Regions from separate parts of the Neobacillus sp. PS2-9 genome, predicted to be linked through region 3. Evidence: a T-box and tRNA genes for the amino acid it is inferred to sense, from the RefSeq annotation. Region 3 holds a T-box; the other regions hold tRNA genes.
What was found. A T-box is a leader RNA that pairs with one kind of tRNA and senses whether it is charged. The one in region 3 lies ahead of ileS (isoleucine--tRNA ligase), so its partner is inferred to be a tRNA-Ile.
Positions count from the first base shown of each region.

Region 1: it has a tRNA-Ile gene. The T-box ahead of ileS (isoleucine--tRNA ligase) is inferred to sense a tRNA for this amino acid. The anticodon was not compared.
Region 2: it has a tRNA-Ile gene. The T-box ahead of ileS (isoleucine--tRNA ligase) is inferred to sense a tRNA for this amino acid. The anticodon was not compared.

Region 1 is NZ_CP133269.1:4,741,702-4,749,047, reverse strand. It holds rRNA gene RCG25_RS23785 (16S ribosomal RNA) at 1-1,499, shown strand, start outside; rRNA gene RCG25_RS23780 (23S ribosomal RNA) at 1,703-4,634, shown strand; rRNA gene rrf (5S ribosomal RNA) at 4,715-4,831, shown strand; tRNA gene RCG25_RS23770 (tRNA-Glu) at 4,874-4,948, shown strand; tRNA gene RCG25_RS23765 (tRNA-Val) at 4,954-5,029, shown strand; tRNA gene RCG25_RS23760 (tRNA-Thr) at 5,051-5,126, shown strand; tRNA gene RCG25_RS23755 (tRNA-Arg) at 5,146-5,219, shown strand; tRNA gene RCG25_RS23750 (tRNA-Pro) at 5,226-5,302, shown strand; tRNA gene RCG25_RS23745 (tRNA-Ala) at 5,325-5,397, shown strand; tRNA gene RCG25_RS23740 (tRNA-Met) at 5,419-5,495, shown strand; tRNA gene RCG25_RS23735 (tRNA-Ser) at 5,505-5,597, shown strand; tRNA gene RCG25_RS23730 (tRNA-Met) at 5,765-5,838, shown strand; tRNA gene RCG25_RS23725 (tRNA-Asp) at 5,842-5,918, shown strand; tRNA gene RCG25_RS23720 (tRNA-Gly) at 5,947-6,020, shown strand; tRNA gene RCG25_RS23715 (tRNA-Ile) at 6,026-6,099, shown strand; gene RCG25_RS23710 (hypothetical protein) at 6,165-6,353, opposite strand; gene RCG25_RS23705 (VOC family protein) at 6,480-7,277, shown strand.
Region 2 is NZ_CP133269.1:1,253,226-1,260,571, forward strand. It holds rRNA gene RCG25_RS06090 (23S ribosomal RNA) at 1-893, shown strand, start outside; rRNA gene rrf (5S ribosomal RNA) at 1,024-1,140, shown strand; tRNA gene RCG25_RS06100 (tRNA-Val) at 1,149-1,224, shown strand; tRNA gene RCG25_RS06105 (tRNA-Thr) at 1,243-1,315, shown strand; tRNA gene RCG25_RS06110 (tRNA-Lys) at 1,324-1,399, shown strand; tRNA gene RCG25_RS06115 (tRNA-Leu) at 1,414-1,498, shown strand; tRNA gene RCG25_RS06120 (tRNA-Gly) at 1,511-1,585, shown strand; tRNA gene RCG25_RS06125 (tRNA-Leu) at 1,591-1,679, shown strand; tRNA gene RCG25_RS06130 (tRNA-Arg) at 1,702-1,775, shown strand; tRNA gene RCG25_RS06135 (tRNA-Pro) at 1,782-1,858, shown strand; tRNA gene RCG25_RS06140 (tRNA-Ala) at 1,875-1,947, shown strand; tRNA gene RCG25_RS06145 (tRNA-Met) at 1,969-2,045, shown strand; tRNA gene RCG25_RS06150 (tRNA-Ile) at 2,064-2,140, shown strand; tRNA gene RCG25_RS06155 (tRNA-Ser) at 2,160-2,252, shown strand; tRNA gene RCG25_RS06160 (tRNA-Met) at 2,421-2,494, shown strand; tRNA gene RCG25_RS06165 (tRNA-Asp) at 2,498-2,574, shown strand; tRNA gene RCG25_RS06170 (tRNA-Phe) at 2,581-2,656, shown strand; tRNA gene RCG25_RS06175 (tRNA-His) at 2,684-2,759, shown strand; tRNA gene RCG25_RS06180 (tRNA-Gly) at 2,768-2,841, shown strand; tRNA gene RCG25_RS06185 (tRNA-Ile) at 2,848-2,924, shown strand; tRNA gene RCG25_RS06190 (tRNA-Asn) at 2,933-3,007, shown strand; tRNA gene RCG25_RS06195 (tRNA-Ser) at 3,011-3,101, shown strand; tRNA gene RCG25_RS06200 (tRNA-Glu) at 3,117-3,188, shown strand; gene glgB (1,4-alpha-glucan branching protein GlgB) at 4,110-6,059, shown strand; gene RCG25_RS06210 (glucose-1-phosphate adenylyltransferase) at 6,001-7,146, shown strand; gene RCG25_RS06215 (GlgC family sugar phosphate nucleotidyltransferase) at 7,216-7,346, shown strand, end outside.
Region 3 is NZ_CP133269.1:3,636,924-3,644,269, reverse strand. It holds gene sigG (RNA polymerase sporulation sigma factor SigG) at 1-409, shown strand, start outside; gene RCG25_RS18275 (YlmC/YmxH family sporulation protein) at 506-775, shown strand; gene pgeF (peptidoglycan editing factor PgeF) at 845-1,675, shown strand; gene RCG25_RS18265 (YggS family pyridoxal phosphate-dependent enzyme) at 1,672-2,349, shown strand; gene RCG25_RS18260 (cell division protein SepF) at 2,361-2,816, shown strand; gene RCG25_RS18255 (YggT family protein) at 2,822-3,085, shown strand; gene RCG25_RS18250 (YlmH family RNA-binding protein) at 3,114-3,887, shown strand; gene RCG25_RS18245 (DivIVA domain-containing protein) at 3,973-4,488, shown strand; T-box leader at 4,537-4,775, shown strand; gene ileS (isoleucine--tRNA ligase) at 4,851-7,346, shown strand, end outside.

The DNA of each region.
Region 1 (7,346 bases), 1.1 Mb from region 3:
GCGGCGTGCCTAATACATGCAAGTCGAGCGAACCACTTCGGTGGTTAGCGGCGGACGGGTGAGTAACACGTGGGCAACCTGCCTGTAAGACTGGGATAACTTCGGGAAACCGGAGCTAATACCGGATAATCCTTTTCCTCTCATGAGGAAAAGCTGAAAGTCGGTTTCGGCTGACACTTACAGATGGGCCCGCGGCGCATTAGCTAGTTGGTGAGGTAACGGCTCACCAAGGCGACGATGCGTAGCCGACCTGAGAGGGTGATCGGCCACACTGGGACTGAGACACGGCCCAGACTCCTACGGGAGGCAGCAGTAGGGAATCTTCCACAATGGACGAAAGTCTGATGGAGCAACGCCGCGTGAGCGATGAAGGCCTTCGGGTCGTAAAGCTCTGTTGTTAGGGAAGAACAAGTACCGGAGTAACTGCCGGTACCTTGACGGTACCTAACCAGAAAGCCACGGCTAACTACGTGCCAGCAGCCGCGGTAATACGTAGGTGGCAAGCGTTGTCCGGAATTATTGGGCGTAAAGCGCGCGCAGGCGGTCCTTTAAGTCTGATGTGAAAGCCCACGGCTCAACCGTGGAGGGTCATTGGAAACTGGGGACTTGAGTGCAGAAGAGGAAAGCGGAATTCCACGTGTAGCGGTGAAATGCGTAGAGATGTGGAGGAACACCAGTGGCGAAGGCGGCTTTCTGGTCTGTAACTGACGCTGAGGCGCGAAAGCGTGGGGAGCAAACAGGATTAGATACCCTGGTAGTCCACGCCGTAAACGATGAGTGCTAAGTGTTAGGGGGTTTCCGCCCCTTAGTGCTGCAGCTAACGCATTAAGCACTCCGCCTGGGGAGTACGGCCGCAAGGCTGAAACTCAAAGGAATTGACGGGGGCCCGCACAAGCGGTGGAGCATGTGGTTTAATTCGAAGCAACGCGAAGAACCTTACCAGGTCTTGACATCCTCTGACACTCCTAGAGATAGGACGTTCCCCTTCGGGGGACAGAGTGACAGGTGGTGCATGGTTGTCGTCAGCTCGTGTCGTGAGATGTTGGGTTAAGTCCCGCAACGAGCGCAACCCTTGATCTTAGTTGCCAGCATTCAGTTGGGCACTCTAAGGTGACTGCCGGTGACAAACCGGAGGAAGGTGGGGATGACGTCAAATCATCATGCCCCTTATGACCTGGGCTACACACGTGCTACAATGGATGGTACAAAGGGCTGCAAGACCGCGAGGTTTAGCCAATCCCATAAAACCATTCTCAGTTCGGATTGTAGGCTGCAACTCGCCTACATGAAGCCGGAATCGCTAGTAATCGCGGATCAGCATGCCGCGGTGAATACGTTCCCGGGCCTTGTACACACCGCCCGTCACACCACGAGAGTTTGTAACACCCGAAGTCGGTGGGGTAACCGCAAGGAGCCAGCCGCCTAAGGTGGGACAGATGATTGGGGTGAAGTCGTAACAAGGTAGCCGTATCGGAAGGTGCGGCTGGATCACCTCCTTTCTAAGGATATAAGCTGGACATATGAGCCAGACAAAACATGTTTGTTTGATTGTTTCTTGTTTGTTTAGTTTTGAGAGTGCAATTTCTCTCAAAACATCGTTCTTTGAAAACTAGATAATCGTAATGAAGAAGTCAAGTAAATACATCGAGTAATCGCCATTTTAGTTTTCTCTCTTATTAAATTAAGAGAAACAAACCTTTCAGGTTAAGTTAGAAAGGGCGCACGGTGAATGCCTTGGCACTAGGAGCCGATGAAGGACGGGACTAACACCGATATGCTTCGGGAGCTGTAAGTAAGCTTTGATCCGGAGATTTCCGAATGGGGGAACCCACTGTTCGTAATGGAACAGTATCTTTACCTGAATACATAGGGTATTGAAGGCATACCCGGGGAACTGAAACATCTAAGTACCCGGAGGAAGAGAAAGCAAACGCGATTCCCTGAGTAGCGGCGAGCGAAACGGGACATAGCCCAAACCAAGAGGCTTGCCTCTTGGGGTTGTAGGACACTCAACATGGAGTTACAAAGGAACGGGGTAGATGAAGCGGCCTGGAAAGGCCCGTCAGAGAAGGTAAAAACCCTGTAGTCGAAACTTCGTTCCCTCCTGAGTGGATCCTGAGTACGGCCGGACACGAGAAATCCGGTCGGAAGCAGGGAGGACCATCTCCCAAGGCTAAATACTCCCTAGTGACCGATAGTGAACCAGTACCGTGAGGGAAAGGTGAAAAGCACCCGGAAGGGGAGTGAAATAGTTCCTGAAACCGTGTGCCTACAAGTAGTTAGAGCCCGTTAATGGGTGATAGCGTGCCTTTTGTAGAATGAACCGGCGAGTTACGATCCCATGCAAGGTTAAGTTGAAGAGACGGAGCCGCAGCGAAAGCGAGTCTGAATAGGGCGATTGAGTATGTGGTCGTAGACCCGAAACCAGGTGATCTACCCATGTCCAGGGTGAAGTCCAGGTAACACTGGATGGAGGCCCGAACCCACGCACGTTGAAAAGTGCGGGGATGAGGTGTGGGTAGCGGAGAAATTCCAATCGAACTTGGAGATAGCTGGTTCTCTCCGAAATAGCTTTAGGGCTAGCCTCACGTAGTTAGAGTCTTGGAGGTAGAGCACTGTTTGGACTAGGGGCCCTCATCGGGTTACCGAATTCAGACAAACTCCGAATGCCAAAGACTTATCCGTGGGAGTCAGACTGCGAGTGATAAGATCCGTAGTCAAAAGGGAAACAGCCCAGACCACCAGCTAAGGTCCCAAAGTTTACGTTAAGTGGAAAAGGATGTGGAGTTGCTTAGACAACCAGGATGTTGGCTTAGAAGCAGCCACCATTTAAAGAGTGCGTAATAGCTCACTGGTCGAGTGACTCTGCGCCGAAAATGTACCGGGGCTAAACGTAACACCGAAGCTGTGGATTGACATCTTAGATGTCAGTGGTAGGAGAGCGTTCTAAGGGCGTTGAAGCTAGACCGTAAGGACTGGTGGAGCGCTTAGAAGTGAGAATGCCGGTATGAGTAGCGAAAGATGAGTGAGAATCTCATCCACCGTATGCCTAAGGTTTCCTGAGGAAGGCTCGTCCGCTCAGGGTTAGTCGGGACCTAAGCCGAGGCCGAAAGGCGTAGGCGATGGACAACAGGTTGATATTCCTGTACCACCTCTTTATCGTTTGAGTGATGGGGGACGCAGGAGGATAGGGTAAGCGCGCTGTTGGATATGCGCGTCTAAGCAGTTAGGCTGGAAAGTAGGAAAATCCGCTTTCCGTAAAGGCTGAGCTGTGATAGCGAGGGAAATTTAGTACCGAAGTTCCTGATTCCACACTGCCAAGAAAAGCCTCTAGCGAGATAAAAGGTGCCCGTACCGCAAACCGACACAGGTAGGCGAGGAGAGAATCCTAAGGTGAGCGAGAGAACTCTCGTTAAGGAACTCGGCAAAATGACCCCGTAACTTCGGGAGAAGGGGTGCTTTTTGAGGTGAATAGCCTCGAAGAGCCGCAGTGAATAGGCCCAGGCGACTGTTTAGCAAAAACACAGGTCTCTGCGAAGCCGCAAGGCGAAGTATAGGGGCTGACGCCTGCCCGGTGCTGGAAGGTTAAGAGGAGGGGTTAGCGCGAGCGAAGCTCTGAATCGAAGCCCCAGTAAACGGCGGCCGTAACTATAACGGTCCTAAGGTAGCGAAATTCCTTGTCGGGTAAGTTCCGACCCGCACGAAAGGCGTAACGATCTGGGCACTGTCTCAACGAGAGACTCGGTGAAATTATAGTACCTGTGAAGATGCAGGTTACCCGCGACAGGACGGAAAGACCCCGTGGAGCTTTACTGTAGCCTGATATTGAATTTTGGTACAGCTTGTACAGGATAGGTAGGAGCCTGAGAAACCGGAGCGCTAGCTTCGGTGGAGGCGTCGGTGGGATACTACCCTGGCTGTATTGAAATTCTAACCCGCACCCCTTATCGGGGTGGGAGACAGTGTCAGGTGGGCAGTTTGACTGGGGCGGTCGCCTCCTAAAGAGTAACGGAGGCGCCCAAAGGTTCCCTCAGAATGGTTGGAAATCATTCGTAGAGTGTAAAGGCACAAGGGAGCTTGACTGCGAGACCTACAAGTCGAGCAGGGACGAAAGTCGGGCTTAGTGATCCGGTGGTTCCGCATGGAAGGGCCATCGCTCAACGGATAAAAGCTACCCCGGGGATAACAGGCTTATCTCCCCAAGAGTCCACATCGACGGGGAGGTTTGGCACCTCGATGTCGGCTCATCGCATCCTGGGGCTGTAGTCGGTCCCAAGGGTTGGGCTGTTCGCCCATTAAAGCGGTACGCGAGCTGGGTTCAGAACGTCGTGAGACAGTTCGGTCCCTATCCGTCGTGGGCGCAGGAAATTTGAGAGGAGCTGTCCTTAGTACGAGAGGACCGGGATGGACGCACCGCTGGTGTACCAGTTGTCTTGCCAAAGGCATCGCTGGGTAGCTATGTGCGGACGGGATAAGTGCTGAAAGCATCTAAGCATGAAGCCCCCCTCAAGATGAGATTTCCCATAGCGTCAAGCTAGTAAGAACCCTGAAAGATGATCAGGTTGATAGGTCAGAGGTGGAAGCGTGGTAACATGTGGAGCTGACTGATACTAATCGTTCGAGGACTTAACCAATTTTTAAAGCGAACTCGTAGTTTACAAACACTTCTTCTACATTATCTAGTTTTGAGGGAACGATACCTCAAAGTAAATAGTCTGGTAGCAATAGCGAGAAGGTCACACCCGTTCCCATACCGAACACGGAAGTTAAGCTTCTCAGCGCCGATGGTAGTTGGGACGAAAGTCCCTGTGAGAGTAGGACGTTGCCAGGCTAAACTTTATTTTTTGGCGATTAAGGCGTCAAGATTTAAAGTGGCCCCTTGGTCAAGCGGTTAAGACACCGCCCTTTCACGGCGGTAACACGGGTTCGAATCCCGTAGGGGTCACCATTATTGGAGGATTAGCTCAGCTGGGAGAGCATCTGCCTTACAAGCAGAGGGTCGGCGGTTCGATCCCGTCATCCTCCACCATATATTTTTCTTAAAATACATGCCGGGGTAGCTCAATTGGTAGAGCAACTGACTTGTAATCAGTAGGTTGGGGGTTCAAGTCCTCTCGCCGGCACCACTTTACTTTTCATTTATTCGCGCCCTTAGCTCAGCTGGATAGAGTGTTTGACTACGAATCAAAAGGTCGGGAGTTCGAATCTCTCAGGGCGCACTTTAACGGGAAGTAGCTCAGCTTGGTAGAGCACTTGGTTTGGGACCAAGGGGTCGCAGGTTCGAATCCTGTCTTCCCGACCAGTCCTAACTATTTAATAATTTTGGGGCCTTAGCTCAGCTGGGAGAGCGCCTGCCTTGCACGCAGGAGGTCAGCGGTTCGATCCCGCTAGGCTCCACCTTAATTAAATTTTATATTTGGCGGTGTAGCTCAGCTGGCTAGAGCGTACGGTTCATACCCGTAAGGTCGGGGGTTCGATCCCCTCCGCCGCTACCATATATGTACGGAGGAATACCCAAGTTTGGCTGAAGGGATCGGTCTTGAAAACCGACAGGCGGGTCATACCGCGCGGGGGTTCGAATCCCTCTTCCTCCTCCATTATATTTTTACAAAACAATATTCTATTGTCGCGGGGTGGAGCACGTTCGAATAAGCTTCTTCGAATGATCTACAGCGCAACGATTGAGCCACAGCTTGAATATGCTTTCCGAAATCGGGGCGGTCTTCAAACTAAGGGTATGCACAAAATGTAATATTTTTATTGTCGCGGGGTGGAGCAGTCCGGTAGCTCGTCGGGCTCATAACCCGAAGGTCGCAGGTTCAAATCCTGTCCCCGCAATATGGTCTGGTAGTTCAGTTGGTTAGAATGCCTGCCTGTCACGCAGGAGGTCGCGGGTTCGAGTCCCGTCCAGACCGCCATTTTTCTAGATATATTAAATCTAAATATGCGGGTGTAGTTTACTGGTAAAACCTCAGCCTTCCAAGCTGATGTAGTGGGTTCGATTCCCATCACCCGCTCCATTTAGGGGCCTATAGCTCAGCTGGTTAGAGCGCACGCCTGATAAGCGTGAGGTCGATGGTTCGAGTCCATTTAGGCCCACTAGAAAAGGAAAAAGCGATTGCTATTAAGCAGTCGCTTTTTTTGTGTTTATTTCAATTCAAATTTTAAGCTGCCTCGAGTAGTTCCTTTTCTCTTTCCACTTCTAATGCTGATACAATGTAAGCAAACCCATTCATTAAAAAGTAAATAACATTGGACTGTACCCGTTCAGTTTCTCCTAAATAGGTATTTACGATAATGGTAACAGAGTATAATATGACAAAAAATAAAGCAATTTTATTGAAAATATTCATTCAACCGACCCCTTTTTTAGGATTCTTATTTTAATCATATTTGTTATTAGCGTATCTTATGCAAGCCACATTCCAATTGCCTATTCAACAGCTCAATTTTAATTAAGAAGAAAGGAGCTATTCCAGATGTCATTTTCCTTCGATCACTTAGTGGTATTTCTAAAAAAGCCAGAGGAGGCACTAGTACCTTTATACGAGAAAGGAATTCATGCGATTAATGGGGGTCATCATCAATGGTGGGGAACCTATAACTCTTTATCCTATTTTGGGTTAAGCTATATTGAATTTTTAGGAATTGAAGATTTATCAATTGCGGTGAAACAAAGAAATAATCGATTGATTACAGAAATTGTGGAGAAACTCTCAAAACAAGGGCATGAGGGTCCTGCTAAAATAGCGATTCGAACAAGAGAGATTCAACAATTAGCTACAAAGCTCAAAGCAGAGGGACGTACAGTGTATGGTCCATTCCCTGGTGAACGGGTTCGAGTTGATGGGCAAATAATTAAGTGGTCACTTTTATTTTTAGAAAATAACCCCAATGAACTTACCATGCCATTTTTCATCGAATGGGAAAAGTCTGATGAAGAGAGGTTTTTAGATTTAAAAGAGCAAGAATTAATAGGTAACCCAGCTTTTAAAAGTGTAGGCTTTGTGGTTCATAACTTAGAAAATACCATAACCAAGTGGGGGGAATTATTAAAGCTTCAGCCGTGTGAGGAATTTATTGATGCTGCCATGAATGCTAGATGCCAAAAACTAGACCTTTCAGGCACAAGTCTATTGTTCTGTACACCACTTGGAGAGGGACCAGCCAAAAAGGTATTAGAGGAAAAAGGAGAGACTCCTTTCCTATTAAATCTTGAGGGAACAAGTCAGACTGGTATGTTTGAGATGTTCGGTGGAGTATGGAGGGTGCAATAACCTAGAGGGAGTGTAGAAGGTAAACTAGTATGGTTTGCCTTTTTTGTATGTCCTTTTTTCAAAGGATGG
Region 2 (7,346 bases), 2.4 Mb from region 3:
CGGTGAAATTATAGTACCTGTGAAGATGCAGGTTACCCGCGACAGGACGGAAAGACCCCGTGGAGCTTTACTGTAGCCTGATATTGAATTTTGGTACAGCTTGTACAGGATAGGTAGGAGCCTGAGAAACCGGAGCGCTAGCTTCGGTGGAGGCGTCGGTGGGATACTACCCTGGCTGTATTGAAATTCTAACCCGCACCCCTTATCGGGGTGGGAGACAGTGTCAGGTGGGCAGTTTGACTGGGGCGGTCGCCTCCTAAAGAGTAACGGAGGCGCCCAAAGGTTCCCTCAGAATGGTTGGAAATCATTCGTAGAGTGTAAAGGCACAAGGGAGCTTGACTGCGAGACCTACAAGTCGAGCAGGGACGAAAGTCGGGCTTAGTGATCCGGTGGTTCCGCATGGAAGGGCCATCGCTCAACGGATAAAAGCTACCCCGGGGATAACAGGCTTATCTCCCCCAAGAGTCCACATCGACGGGGAGGTTTGGCACCTCGATGTCGGCTCATCGCATCCTGGGGCTGTAGTCGGTCCCAAGGGTTGGGCTGTTCGCCCATTAAAGCGGTACGCGAGCTGGGTTCAGAACGTCGTGAGACAGTTCGGTCCCTATCCGTCGTGGGCGCAGGAAATTTGAGAGGAGCTGTCCTTAGTACGAGAGGACCGGGATGGACGCACCGCTGGTGTACCAGTTGTCTTGCCAAAGGCATCGCTGGGTAGCTATGTGCGGACGGGATAAGTGCTGAAAGCATCTAAGCATGAAGCCCCCCTCAAGATGAGATTTCCCATAGCGTCAAGCTAGTAAGAACCCTGAAAGATGATCAGGTTGATAGGTCAGAGGTGGAAGCGTGGTAACATGTGGAGCTGACTGATACTAATCGTTCGAGGACTTAACCAATTTTTAAAGCGAACTCGTAGTTTACAAAAACTTCTTCTGCATTATCTAGTTTTGAGGGAATGAAAAAGTTAAAATTTCCTCTTGCAAAATATGAAAAAGACATTATAATAAAATAGTGTCGAATAAATGGTCTGGTAATTATGGCGAGAAGGTCACACCCGTTCCCATACCGAACACGGAAGTTAAGCTTCTCAGCGCCGATGGTAGTTGGGACGAAAGTCCCTGTGAGAGTAGGACATTGCCAGGCTGTAATATGGAGGATTAGCTCAGCTGGGAGAGCATCTGCCTTACAAGCAGAGGGTCGGCGGTTCGATCCCGTCATCCTCCACCATATTTATTTTATACCTATGCCGGGGTAGCTCAATTGGTAGAGCAACTGACTTGTAATCAGTAGGTTGGGGGTTCAAGTCCTCTCGCCGGCACCTTTTTCGAGCCATTAGCTCAGTTGGTAGAGCATCTGACTTTTAATCAGAGGGTCGAAGGTTCGAGTCCTTCATGGCTCACCATTTTAAATGAATATGCGGGTGTGGCGGAATTGGCAGACGCACCAGACTTAGGATCTGGCGCCGCAAGGCGTGGGGGTTCGACTCCCTTCACCCGCACCATTTAAATCATATGCGGAAGTAGTTCAGTGGTAGAACACCACCTTGCCAAGGTGGGGGTCGCGGGTTCGAATCCCGTCTTCCGCTCCAGATGTGCCGGGGTGGCGGAACTGGCAGACGCACAGGACTTAAAATCCTGCGGTAGGTGACTACCGTACCGGTTCGATTCCGGTCCTCGGCACCACTTAAGTTTATTAAACTAATATGCGCCCTTAGCTCAGCTGGATAGAGTGTTTGACTACGAATCAAAAGGTCGGGAGTTCGAATCTCTCAGGGCGCACTTTAACGGGAAGTAGCTCAGCTTGGTAGAGCACTTGGTTTGGGACCAAGGGGTCGCAGGTTCGAATCCTGTCTTCCCGACCATCCTTACTATAATTATGGGGCCTTAGCTCAGCTGGGAGAGCGCCTGCTTTGCACGCAGGAGGTCAGCGGTTCGATCCCGCTAGGCTCCACCTTAATTAAATTGTATATTTGGCGGTGTAGCTCAGCTGGCTAGAGCGTACGGTTCATACCCGTAAGGTCGGGGGTTCGATCCCCTCCGCCGCTACCAGATATATTTATAGATCTTGGACCTTTAGCTCAGCTGGTTAGAGCAGACGGCTCATAACCGTCCGGTCGTAGGTTCGAGTCCTACAAGGTCCACCATTAATTTAATCGTTAACACGGAGGAATACCCAAGTTTGGCTGAAGGGATCGGTCTTGAAAACCGACAGGCGGGTCATACCGCGCGGGGGTTCGAATCCCTCTTCCTCCTCCATATTATTTTTTAAAAACTTAATTTTTACCGTCGCGGGGTGGAGCACGTTCGAATATGCTTCTCGAGTTATCTACAGCGCAACGATTGAGCCGCTGCTTGAATAGACTTTCCGAAATCGGTGCGGTCTTAAAACATGGCTCATGCTCTAAATTAAATATTTTTTACCGTCGCGGGGTGGAGCAGTCTGGTAGCTCGTCGGGCTCATAACCCGAAGGTCGCAGGTTCAAATCCTGTCCCCGCAATATGGTCTGGTAGTTCAGTTGGTTAGAATGCCTGCCTGTCACGCAGGAGGTCGCGGGTTCGAGTCCCGTCCAGACCGCCATTTGTTGGCTCAGTAGCTCAGTCGGTAGAGCAAAGGACTGAAAATCCTTGTGTCGGCGGTTCGATTCCGTCCTGAGCCACCATTTTAATTTAATAGTGTTTTTATTGTGGCGATTGTGGCGAAGTGGTTAACGCACCTGATTGTGGTTCAGGCATTCGTGGGTTCGATTCCCATCAGTCGCCCCATTTATTTTGCGGGTGTAGTTTACTGGTAAAACCTCAGCCTTCCAAGCTGATGTAGTGGGTTCGATTCCCATCACCCGCTCCATATTATGGGCCTATAGCTCAGCTGGTTAGAGCGCACGCCTGATAAGCGTGAGGTCGATGGTTCGAGTCCATTTAGGCCCACCATATATTATTCCGCAGTAGCTCAGTGGTAGAGCTATCGGCTGTTAACCGATCGGTCGTAGGTTCGAGTCCTACCTGCGGAGCCATGTAGAGAAGTACCCAAGTGGCTCAAGGGGCGCCCCTGCTAAGGGTGTAGGTCGGGTAACCGGCGCGAGGGTTCGAATCCCTTCTTCTCTGCCATATAATTTAATTATCGGCCCCTTGGTCAAGCGGTTAAGACACCGCCCTTTCACGGCGGTAACACGGGTTCGAATCCCGTAGGGGTCATACAAAAAAACTGATGATACATTGTCATCAGTTTTTTTGTGTTCTTTTTTAGAAGAAGCTGGATTATGATTATTGATTGTTTAAGATGGATTTTTTACGGTAACGATTACAGCGTAGAAGACCATATGGGTAACGTATATGTCTCCTACGTGACCGAACATAACGTCAACCAGCCATATGGGTAACGTAGACCGTTCCTACGTGACCGAACACAGCGAAAAAAAATCATATGGGTAACGTAGACCGTTCCTACGTGACCGAACACAGCGAAAAAAAATCATATGGGTAACGTAGACCGTTCCTACGTGACCGAGCGCAGAGGAAAAAAATCATATGGGTCACGTAGACACCTTTACGTGACCGAACAAAGCCCAAAAAACCATTAGGGTAACGTAGACAACATGTCCATTACCAATTGCTACATTCTAGACATTATCGCACAACGTATAGATCCCCCAGATTTTACAAGAGCAGCTTTAAAAGTCCATCTTTCCATTTCGTGACTATTTCCTCACGCACTAGCTAAAAGGTCCCTTTAATCTATTTTAACAATCACTCACTTAATAACACGTAAAAATATTATAATAAAATAACAATTTAGTGGATTTTTATCCCGAATAAAAATTGTTAACGCTTACATAACACTGGATTTTCTGAAAATTCATTCCTTTAAAGTGATATAAATCAAATAATTTTTTTAAAGGTTTTTTATAAAAAAAATCAAAAAAACTTTAAAGATTCCTGTCGATTCACGATGGATTATTTGTCGTTTGGTGTTGAATATTGCTGAAAACTGCCTCTTTATAGCGGTTTTCAGCACCAATTGTCAGAAAAGATAAAAAAGTTTTTGAAGGCATATCACCCAATTGGAATTATAATTGGTCTTTGTAATACATATTTTCAATGGGGATGAGGATAGCCATGACAGTGAACACGTTATTTCCTACAGATTATCAGCTGCACTTATTTCATGAAGGAAACTTCTTTCAAAGTCATCAGCTCTTTGGCGCTCATATCTTCAAGAATTCCGATCAGGTATACACCCGCTTTTGCGTATGGGCCCCTAATGCCCATCAGGTAAGACTTGCAGGGGATTTTAACAACTGGAATGGTGAAGGGTATGAATTACAAAGGGTTAACAATGAAGGCGTTTGGATTCTAATCTTGAAGCAAGACATGACAGGAAGACTTTATAAGTATGAAATTTTCTCACAAACAGGAGAAAGACTGTTAAAGGCAGATCCATTCGCGTTTTATTCTGAAATAAGACCAATGACGGCTTCGATCGTTTATTCACTAAATAACTATAAGTGGCAAGATAATCATTGGATGAATCGTAGAGGAAAAAAGAACTTCCTATCTGAACCAGCCATCATTTATGAGGTCCATATGGGTTCCTGGAAGAAGAAAGCCAACAATGAATACTTAACTTATCAAGAACTAGCTTCAGAGCTAATACCATACGTTATAGAGCATGGCTTTACTCATATAGAGCTGTTGCCGATTGTCGAGCACCCGCTCGACGACTCTTGGGGTTATCAAGGTACAGGTTATTTCTCAGTCACTTCAAGGTATGGAACACCAGATGACTTTCGACATTTTGTAGACCAATGTCATCAACATGGTATTGGTGTCATTCTTGATTGGGTACCAGGACATTTTTGTAAAGATGCTCACGGACTTTATCGCTTTGATGGTACTCATATCTATTCTTATATGCATGAATGCGATAGAGAAAATCTTGTATGGGGTACAGCAAACTTTGACCTTGGTAAGGGAGAAGTACAAAGTTTCCTCATCTCAAATGCTCGGTATTGGATGGAATATTTCCATATTGATGGTTTCCGAATGGATGCGGTGGCAAATATCATTTATTGGCCGAATGCTTCAAACGGTAAGAGTGAGAATCCATTTGGAATAAATTTTTTAAAGAAATTAAATCAAGAAATTCATGAATACGATCCACATTTTTTAATGATCGGTGAGGATTCAACTGATTTTCCACAAGTTACAGCACCCGTTCATTATGGCGGTCTTGGATTTGATTACAAATGGAATATGGGTTGGATGAATGACATGCTGGAATATATGGAAACCCCTCCATATTCAAGGCAGCAGGCCCATTCAAAAGTCACTTTTTCACTTTTATATGCTTTTTCAGAAAACTTTATGCTCCCCTTTTCGCATGATGAAGTGGTTCATGGGAAGAAATCGTTACTAGATAAGATGCCAGGTGAATATTGGGAGAAATTTGCTCAATTAAGGCTTCTCCTCGGCTATATGTTTGCCCACCCAGGAAAAAAACTTTTATTTATGGGATTTGAATTTGGGCAGTTTGCCGAATGGAAAGATAAAGAACAACTTGATTGGCACTTAATGGACTATGACATGCACCGGAGCTTAAATGACTATGTCAAGGTGCTTACAAAGGTGTATAAGCGATCAAAAGCCCTTTATGAACTGGATCATCTACACGAAGGGTTTCAATGGATTGATGCGAATAACAGTCATCAATCAATCTTTTCCTTTATTCGAAAGGGTAAAAAAGAAGAGGATCATTTAATCATTATTTGCAACTTTACTGGTGCTAGATACCCGGTGTATAAAGTCGGTGTCCCTCTACCAGGAGAGTATCGAGAAATCTTTACTAGTGATCAAAAAGAATACGGTGGAACGGGAATGGTTAACAAAAAGACCATTTTCGCGTTAGAAGAACCATTCCATGGTCAAACATACTCAATTAACATCAGCATTCCCGCATTCGGTTTTCAAATAATTAGACCGGTTAAAAAACGGAAGGAGCGAAAAGGAAATGGCAAAGAAAAAGTGCGTAGCCATGTTATTAGCAGGAGGGAAAGGGAGCAGACTTAATTCACTAACAAAGGATTTAGCAAAGCCAGCGGTACCATTTGGTGGTAAATACCGAATTATAGATTTTACGCTAAGCAACTGTGCTAATTCTGGGATAGATACGGTCGGTGTTCTTACTCAATACCAACCCTTGCTGTTAAATTCTTATATTGGAATTGGCAGTGCATGGGACCTCGATCGTAAAGATGGCGGAGTTACTGTTTTACCACCCTACAGTGAGTCTTCAGAAGTAAAGTGGTATACAGGTACTGCAAGTGCCATCTATCAAAACTTAAATTATTTGAAGCAATATCAGCCGGAATATGTATTAATCCTCTCCGGGGACCACATCTACAAAATGAACTATGAAAGTATGCTTGATTATCATATTCAAAAAAGGGCAGATGTAACGATTTCCTTAATCGAGGTGCCTTGGGTCGAAGCAAGTCGATTTGGCATCATGAATACAACCGAGGATATGAGAATAGTAGAGTTTGAGGAAAAACCAGCGAATCCAAAGAACAATCTTGCTTCCATGGGTGTTTATATTTTCAGCTGGAATGTCCTAAAGGAATTTTTAGAAATGGACGAACGAAATCCTGATTCAAGCCATGATTTTGGTAAAGATGTCATTCCGATGCTATTAGAGGAAAATAAGAAATTATTTGCTTATCCATTTAAAGGGTATTGGAAGGACGTTGGAACAGTTCAAAGTCTTTGGGAAGCAAACATGGATTTGTTAGGAGAGGATTGTGACCTAGATTTATTTGATCATGACTGGAGAATATACTCTGTCAATCCGAACCAACCTCCACAATATATATCACCAAATGCAGTGGTTAAGGAATCACTAATCAACGAGGGATGTACGATTGAAGGTGAAATCGAGCAATCTGTATTATTCCAAGGGGTGACGGTGGGAAGCGGCTCTATTATTAAAGAGTCTGTTATTATGCCAGATGCCACAATCGGAAATAATTGCTTGATTGAAAAAGCGATTGTTCCATGCGATGTTCATGTACCAGACGGAACAGTGATTCGTTCTTTTGATGGTGAGATTGTTTTAGTTACGAACGAAATGATAAGCGGACTGTATCCTGCTTTTTAATTAATTTCAAGGGGCTAAGTAGCCCCCTTGAAAAAGCGTTTCCCATTTTATTAATTGGAGGGTTTCGGAGTGAAAAGAAAGCTTTTAGGCGTCATTGATGCCACTACTTACCATGAGGATTTAGAAGATTTATTAACCCACCGCTCACTAGCTGCACTACCTTTTGCAGGCAGATACCGAATTATAGATTTTGTGTTATC
Region 3 (7,346 bases):
GGCACTTCAGGTTAGGGAACGATTAATGAGCGAAACCTCACGTGAACCAACTGCTGAAGAAATCGCAAAGGTCTTAGAAGTACCACATGAAGAAATCGTATTCGCCTTGGATGCTATTCAAGATCCAGTATCCTTGTTTGAGCCAATATATAATGATGGCGGCGATCCAATTTATGTAATGGACCAGTTAAGCGATGAAAAAAATAAAGATATTCATTGGATTGAAGAAATAGCTTTAAAAGAAGGTATGCGCCGTTTAAACGAACGTGAAAAACTAATTTTACGAAAGCGTTTTTTTCAGGGAAAAACGCAAATGGAAGTTGCTGATGAAATAGGGATCTCCCAAGCGCAGGTTTCACGTTTAGAGAAAGCTGCCATTCGACAAATGAATAAGAATATTCAAAGTTAAAGCTGTCCTAAGGGGCAGCTTTATTTTTGCTTTTTAAAATAAAATCTTCCATGTACACATATATTCTTTATAGTAATAAAACTGGGAGTGGTGTATGTGTTCAAGATTTCCGAATTCCAGATAAAAGATGTTGTAAATGTATCAGATGGTAAAAGGCTTGGTAATATTGGTGATATTGAGATTAATCTAACGACCGGTAAAATTGAAGCTGTTGTGATTTCCGGCAGTGGAAGGGTACTTGGCTTTTTTGGGAAAGATGAAGATATTGTTATTCCATGGAGAAATATTATTAAAATTGGTCAGGACGTTATTTTGGTTAGATATAAAGGAATAGAAGGGAAGATAGCGGAAGAAACAGAGGTTTGACCTTATGGTTTTGCGGTGACCAATTTTTCTTTTCATGGTAAACTAAAGAAAAACATTTGAGGTATTGTAATGGAACCCTTTGTTTTAAAAAATCAATCCTATTTAACAATTGATAACTGGATTCAACAATTTCCTGGACTGAATGTAGGTTTTACAACAAAACTCGGGGGAACGAGCGAAAGCTATTTCGAATCGCTCAACCTTGGCTTTCATGTGGGTGATGTTGTTAACGATGTATGCAAAAATAGACATATAGTAGCTGAACAATTAGAGGTTCCTCTAGACAATTGGGTGGGTGCGGAACAAACACATGACATTATTATTAGGAGTATTTCTAAAGCTGACCGTGGTAGGGGCTCCAATTCCTATGAACATTCGTTTAAAGGCACGGATGGTTTTTATACAAATGAAGAGGGCATTCTGTTAACTCTTTGCTTTGCTGACTGTGTCCCTCTTTTTTTTATTGCGCCTGAACAGAGGATGATTGGCACCGCTCACGCTGGTTGGAAAGGGACAGTTGGCCAAATTGCTAAAGAGATGATTACAGCTTGGGGTAACGAAGGGGTCAAGCCTGATCAGATTTTTGTTGCAATAGGCCCATCTATTTGTGAAAAATGTTATATTGTAGATGAACGAATTATTAAGCTAGTAGAAAATACACTAGAAGGCAGGGAAAGTTTACCCTATAATTTAGTGTCAGAAGGGCAGTTTTCCTTAGATTTACGCGAAGTAAACAGGCAAATCCTTTTGACTTCAGGAGTTCCGGATAGAAATATTCTTCTTACGAAATATTGCACTAGTTGTAATCAAGAGGAGTTTTTCTCTCACCGCCGTGACCAAGGAAAAACTGGCAGAATGTTAAGCTTTATTGGTTGGAAGGAGACAGCAAATCGTTTATGAGAGTAGCAGATAATTTAATTCAAATTAAACAGCAAATAAATGAGGCATGCATAAAAGGAAACCGGAATCCTGATGATGTGAAATTAATTGCAGTAACTAAATATGTAAGTATAGAACGCGCGCAAGAGGCCCTGGAAGCAGGTGTGAAACATCTAGGTGAAAACCGTGATGAAGCCCTGCTTGCTAAATGGGAAGTAATAAAGGACAAGCCTAGCTGGCATTTTATAGGGTCTTTACAAAAGAGAAAAGTTAAAAACATAATTGATAAATTGGAGTATATTCATTCTTTAGACCGATTATCACTAGCTGAAGAAATCAACAAAAGAGCGAAACAAAAAATAAAATGTCTAGTTCAGGTAAATATTTCTGGGGAAGAGTCTAAACACGGACTAACTTCAGAAGAAGCGATTGTTTTTATTGAGTCACTTCGTCCATATGAAAATATCAGTGTCGAAGGTCTAATGACAATGGCACCATTCACGAAAGAGGAACATGTTATTCGTGATTGTTTTCGCAAACTAAGAGAACTTCGCGATCAAGTACAAGCTTTACATTTATCTTTTGCACCTTGTACAGAGCTATCAATGGGAATGTCTAATGATTTTCAGATAGCAATTGAAGAGGGTGCAACAATGATTAGAATTGGAACAGCACTTGTCGGTGAAGAAGGTTAGGAGAGAAAAAAATGACGATTAAATCAAAACTTAAAACATTTTTCTTTTTAGATGACGGATATGATGAAAACGATGACGAGTATGTTGAAAAAGAGGAGCCTAAAAAGCAAAAGCAACAACAGCCTGTTAAATCCCAAAACGTTGTTAGCTTGCAAAGTGTTCAAAAAACGGTAACTCCTACAAAGGGATCTAAGGTAATTTTATTGGAACCACGTACATACTCTGAGTCCACTGAAATTGCTGACCATTTAAAAAGTAGACGTGCTGTTGTAGTCAATTTACAGCGGATTGATAATGAACAGGGCCGACAAATTATTGATTTTCTAAGTGGAGTTGTATACGCCATTGGTGGGGACATCCAAAAAATTGGCTTGAGTATTTTTTTATGTACACCTGATAATGTAGAAGTTTCAGGGAATATTTCTGATCTTATACAGGACCCAGATAACCAAAGTGCGAGGTGGTAATGTAAATGGCAGTAGTTTTTGGTCTTTTACAACAAATAATTCAACTCTATTCATGGGCATTAATCATTTACATCTTAATGTCTTGGTTTCCAAATGCAAGAGAGACAAGTATAGGACGAATATTAGCGAGAATTTGTGAACCCTATCTTGAACCCTTTAGGAAAATTATCCCACCAATTGGTATGATGGATATTTCTCCAATCGTTGCATTTCTAGTTCTAAACTTTGCTACCAAGGGGCTACATAGTGTTTATCTGTGGCTTGTTTAAATTTTGATACTAGGTTGTGTTTTAATAAATGAACATTTATCAACATTTTCGACCAGAAGAACGGGACTTTATTGACCAAGTATTACATTGGAAAGACCAGGTCGAATCACAGTACTCCCCTAAGCTGACCGATTTCCTTGACCCGAGGGAACAACATATTCTTAAGCTTTTAATTGGTGAAAATAATGATGTGAAGGTTCAGCTTTTTGGTGGAAGTCTTGAAGGTGAGCGGAAAAGAGCATTCATCTACCCAGATTACTTGACCGTTATGGAAGAGGATTTTCAAATAACCCTTTTTGAGGTCCATTATCCAACCAAGTTTGTCACTCTTGAACACAGGCAGGTCTTGGGGACACTTATGTCTTTAGGACTTAAGCGGGGGAAATTTGGAGACATTCTCATGAAGGATGGCCAGGTTCAATTTTTTGCTGCGAAGGAAATAAGTACGTATATTCAAACTAATATTGAATCTATTGGCAAGGCTGGAGTAAGATTAGTTGAAACAGCTATCGACAATCAGATTTCAGCGGATAAGTTATGGGAAGAAAATGATCTAACTGTATCTTCTTTGAGACTGGATACGGTTATTTCTGGTATTTATCATCTATCAAGGCAAAAATCGCAAACCTTTATACAACAAGGGCTTGTAAAGGTGAATTGGACACTTACTGAAAATCCTTCCTTCGAATGTGAAGAAGGTGATATGATTTCAGTCCGTGGATATGGTAGGTCGAAAATTATCAGGATTGAGGGAAAGACCAAAAAAGATAAATGGCGAATGATTGTCGGAAAGCAAAAATAATTCAATTTTAAAGCAGGAATTTCGAAAAACATGTCGAATATTTGCTAATACATATAGATGTACAGATTGTATGGAGGTGGCATCAATGCCGTTAACGCCGTTAGATATTCATAATAAAGAGTTTAATAAAGGGTTTCGCGGATATGACGAAGATGAAGTAAATGAATTTCTTGATCAGGTCATTAAGGATTATGAATTAGTCCTAAGAGAGAAAAAGGAAATGGAAGAACGTTTAAATGAAATGAAAGACCGTCTTGGCCATTTTGTGAACATAGAAGATACCCTAAACAAGTCTATTGTTATTGCCCAAGAAGCGGGTGAAGAAGTTAAGCGCAATGCTCAAAAAGAAGCAAAGCTAATCATTAAAGAGGCTGAAAAAAATGCGGATCGAATTGTCAATGAGTCCCTTTCTAAAGCTAGAAAAATTGCGCTTGAAATTGAGGATTTAAAGAAACAATCAAAGGTTTTCCGTACGCGTTTTAAAATGTTGATTGAGGCACAGCTTGATATGTTGAATACGGATGATTGGGATCATTTATTAGAGTATGAAGTAGATGCAACAGAATTAAAAATTCATCAAGAAGAAGATTCATTAACTTGACGAATTCGGATTTTTTAGCATATAATTTTTAGATAGTTGTATAGATTGGCAATGACGATGACAGGGACAGTACAATTTTTCATTGGCTTAGATAGCGAGTCGGGGATGGTGTAAGCCCGATAAGGCTGAAAAATTGGAAGATCACCCTTGAGTTCCGGACCGAACCCCTTTAGTTGGGCAGTAGGCTCAGGCGTGTTATTCACGTTACGAATGCTTAAGAGGATAGTACGTACCGGTATTATCTATCAGGGTGGTACCGCGGGAATAAAAACCTTCTCGTCCCTATTTTGGGATGAGAGGGTTTTTTTTATTTGTCTATTGGCTATTCTGTTATATGAAGAGGATATCAGGAGGAAGAAAAAATGGAATATAAAGATACGTTATTAATGCCGCAAACTGAGTTTCCGATGCGGGGCAATCTTCCCCAAAGAGAGCCTGAGATTCAGGCTAAATGGGAAGAAATGAAGATTTATCAGAAAGTGCAGGAACGGACAAACGGCCGTCCAATGTTTGTATTACATGATGGACCTCCATATGCTAACGGCGATATTCATATGGGCCATGCACTAAATAAAATTCTAAAAGATATGATTGTTCGTTATAAATCAATGAGCGGATTTCATGCTCCTTACGTACCTGGTTGGGATACACATGGCCTTCCAATTGAGCAGGCATTAACAAATAAAGGTGTAAAGCGGAAGGAAATGACGGTAGCAGAATTCCGTCAGCTATGTACCAAATATGCACTTGAGCAGGTTGATAATCAGCGTACACAATTTAAGCGTCTTGGTGTTCGTGGTGATTGGGAAAATCCATATATTACTTTAAAACCTGAATACGAAGCACAACAAATTAAAGTATTTGGTGAAATGGCGAAAAAAGGCTATATTTACAAAGGAAAAAAGCCAGTTTATTGGTCACCATCTAGTGAATCAGCCTTAGCTGAAGCGGAAATTGAATATCAAGACAAACGTTCAGCTTCCATTTATGTTGGTTTTAAGGTAAAGGACGGCAAGGGTGTACTTGATACTGATACGCAAATCATCATTTGGACCACTACACCATGGACGATTCCAGCGAATCTTGGGATTTCTGTTCATCCTGACCTAACCTATGTGATTGTATCTGCAAATGGAAGTAAGTACCTCGTTGCTGAAGCACTTTTAGAAGCAGTAACAAAAGAAATCGGCTGGGAAGATACTACAGTTGTTCAAAAAGTGAAGGGTGCTGAATTAGAATATATTGTCGCAGCACACCCATTATATGACCGTGATTCGTTAGTGATGTTGGGTGAACACGTAACCACTGATGCAGGTACTGGCTGTGTTCATACCGCTCCTGGACATGGGGAAGATGACTTTTATGTTGGTCAGAAATATGGATTAGACGTTCTTTGTCCAGTAGATGACAAAGGTGTGATGACAAGTGAGGCACCGGGTTTCGAAGGCTTATTTTATGATACTGCTAATAAGCCGATTGCACAGGCTTTAGAAGAAGCAGGTGCACTGTTGAAATTATCATTTATCACTCACTCGTATCCACATGATTGGAGAACAAAGAAGCCAGTAATTTTCCGTGCTACTGCCCAATGGTTCGCTTCTATTAAAGACTTCCGTGAAGATTTGTTAGAAGCAGTTAAGGAAACGAAATGGGTTCCTGCTTGGGGCGAGACACGACTGTTTAATATGGTTCGTGACCGTGGTGACTGGTGTATTTCTCGTCAGCGCGTTTGGGGTGTACCAATTCCAGTTTTCTATGCAGAAAATGGTGAAGAGATTATTACTGACGAAACGATTAATCATGTATCTGAATTATTCCGCGCACATGGATCTAATATTTGGTTCGAAAAAGAAGCTAAAGAATTACTTCCGGAAGGCTTTACTCACCCAGGAAGTCCAAATGGAATCTTTACTAAAGAAACTGATATTATGGATGTTTGGTTTGATTCTGGTTCTTCCCATCAAGCGGTTCTTCTAGAAAGAGAAGATTTAGTCCGCCCAGCAGATCTTTATTTAGAAGGATCTGACCAATACCGTGGCTGGTTTAACTCATCCCTATCCACTGCAGTTGCTGTATCTGGCAAAGCTCCATATAAAGGAGTCTTGAGCCATGGTTTCGCGCTTGATGGTGAAGGTAGAAAAATGAGTAAATCAATAGGTAATGTGGTTGTACCTGCGAAGGTTATGAATCAGTTAGGAGCAGATATTTTACGACTATGGGTTGCCTCTGTTGATTATCAGGCAGATGTTCGTGTTTCCGATGCGATTCTTAAGCAGGTTGCTGAGGTATATCGTAAAATCCGTAATACCTTCCGTTTCTTACTTGGAAACTTAGCTGACTTTAATCCATCAACAGATGCGGTTGCCTATGAAAACCTGCGTGAAGTTGACCAATTTATGCTTGTTAAATTAAATAAGCTAATTAAATATGTTCGCCAAGCTTATGAAAACTATGAGTTTGCAGGCATTTATCATGCTGTAAATAATTTCTGTACTTTAGACTTAAGTGCATTCTACCTAGACTTTGCAAAGGATGTCCTTTATATTGAAGCGGCAGATAATCATGAACGCAGAGCCATTCAAACGGTATTATACGAGTCACTGCTTGCGCTAACAAAATTAGTATCACCTATTCTCTCTCATACAGCTGATGAAGTGTGGAAATTTATCCCTGCAGTTGAAGAAGAAAGTGTTCAATTGACTGATCTTCCAGAGTATAAGGAACTTGCAGGTGCGAAGGCTTTAGAGGAAAAATGGACGGCATTTATGAAGCTTCGTGATGATGTCTTAAAAGCACTAGAAGAAGCTAGAAATCAAAAAGTGATTGGTAAGTCATTAACAGCAAAAATCACCTTATAT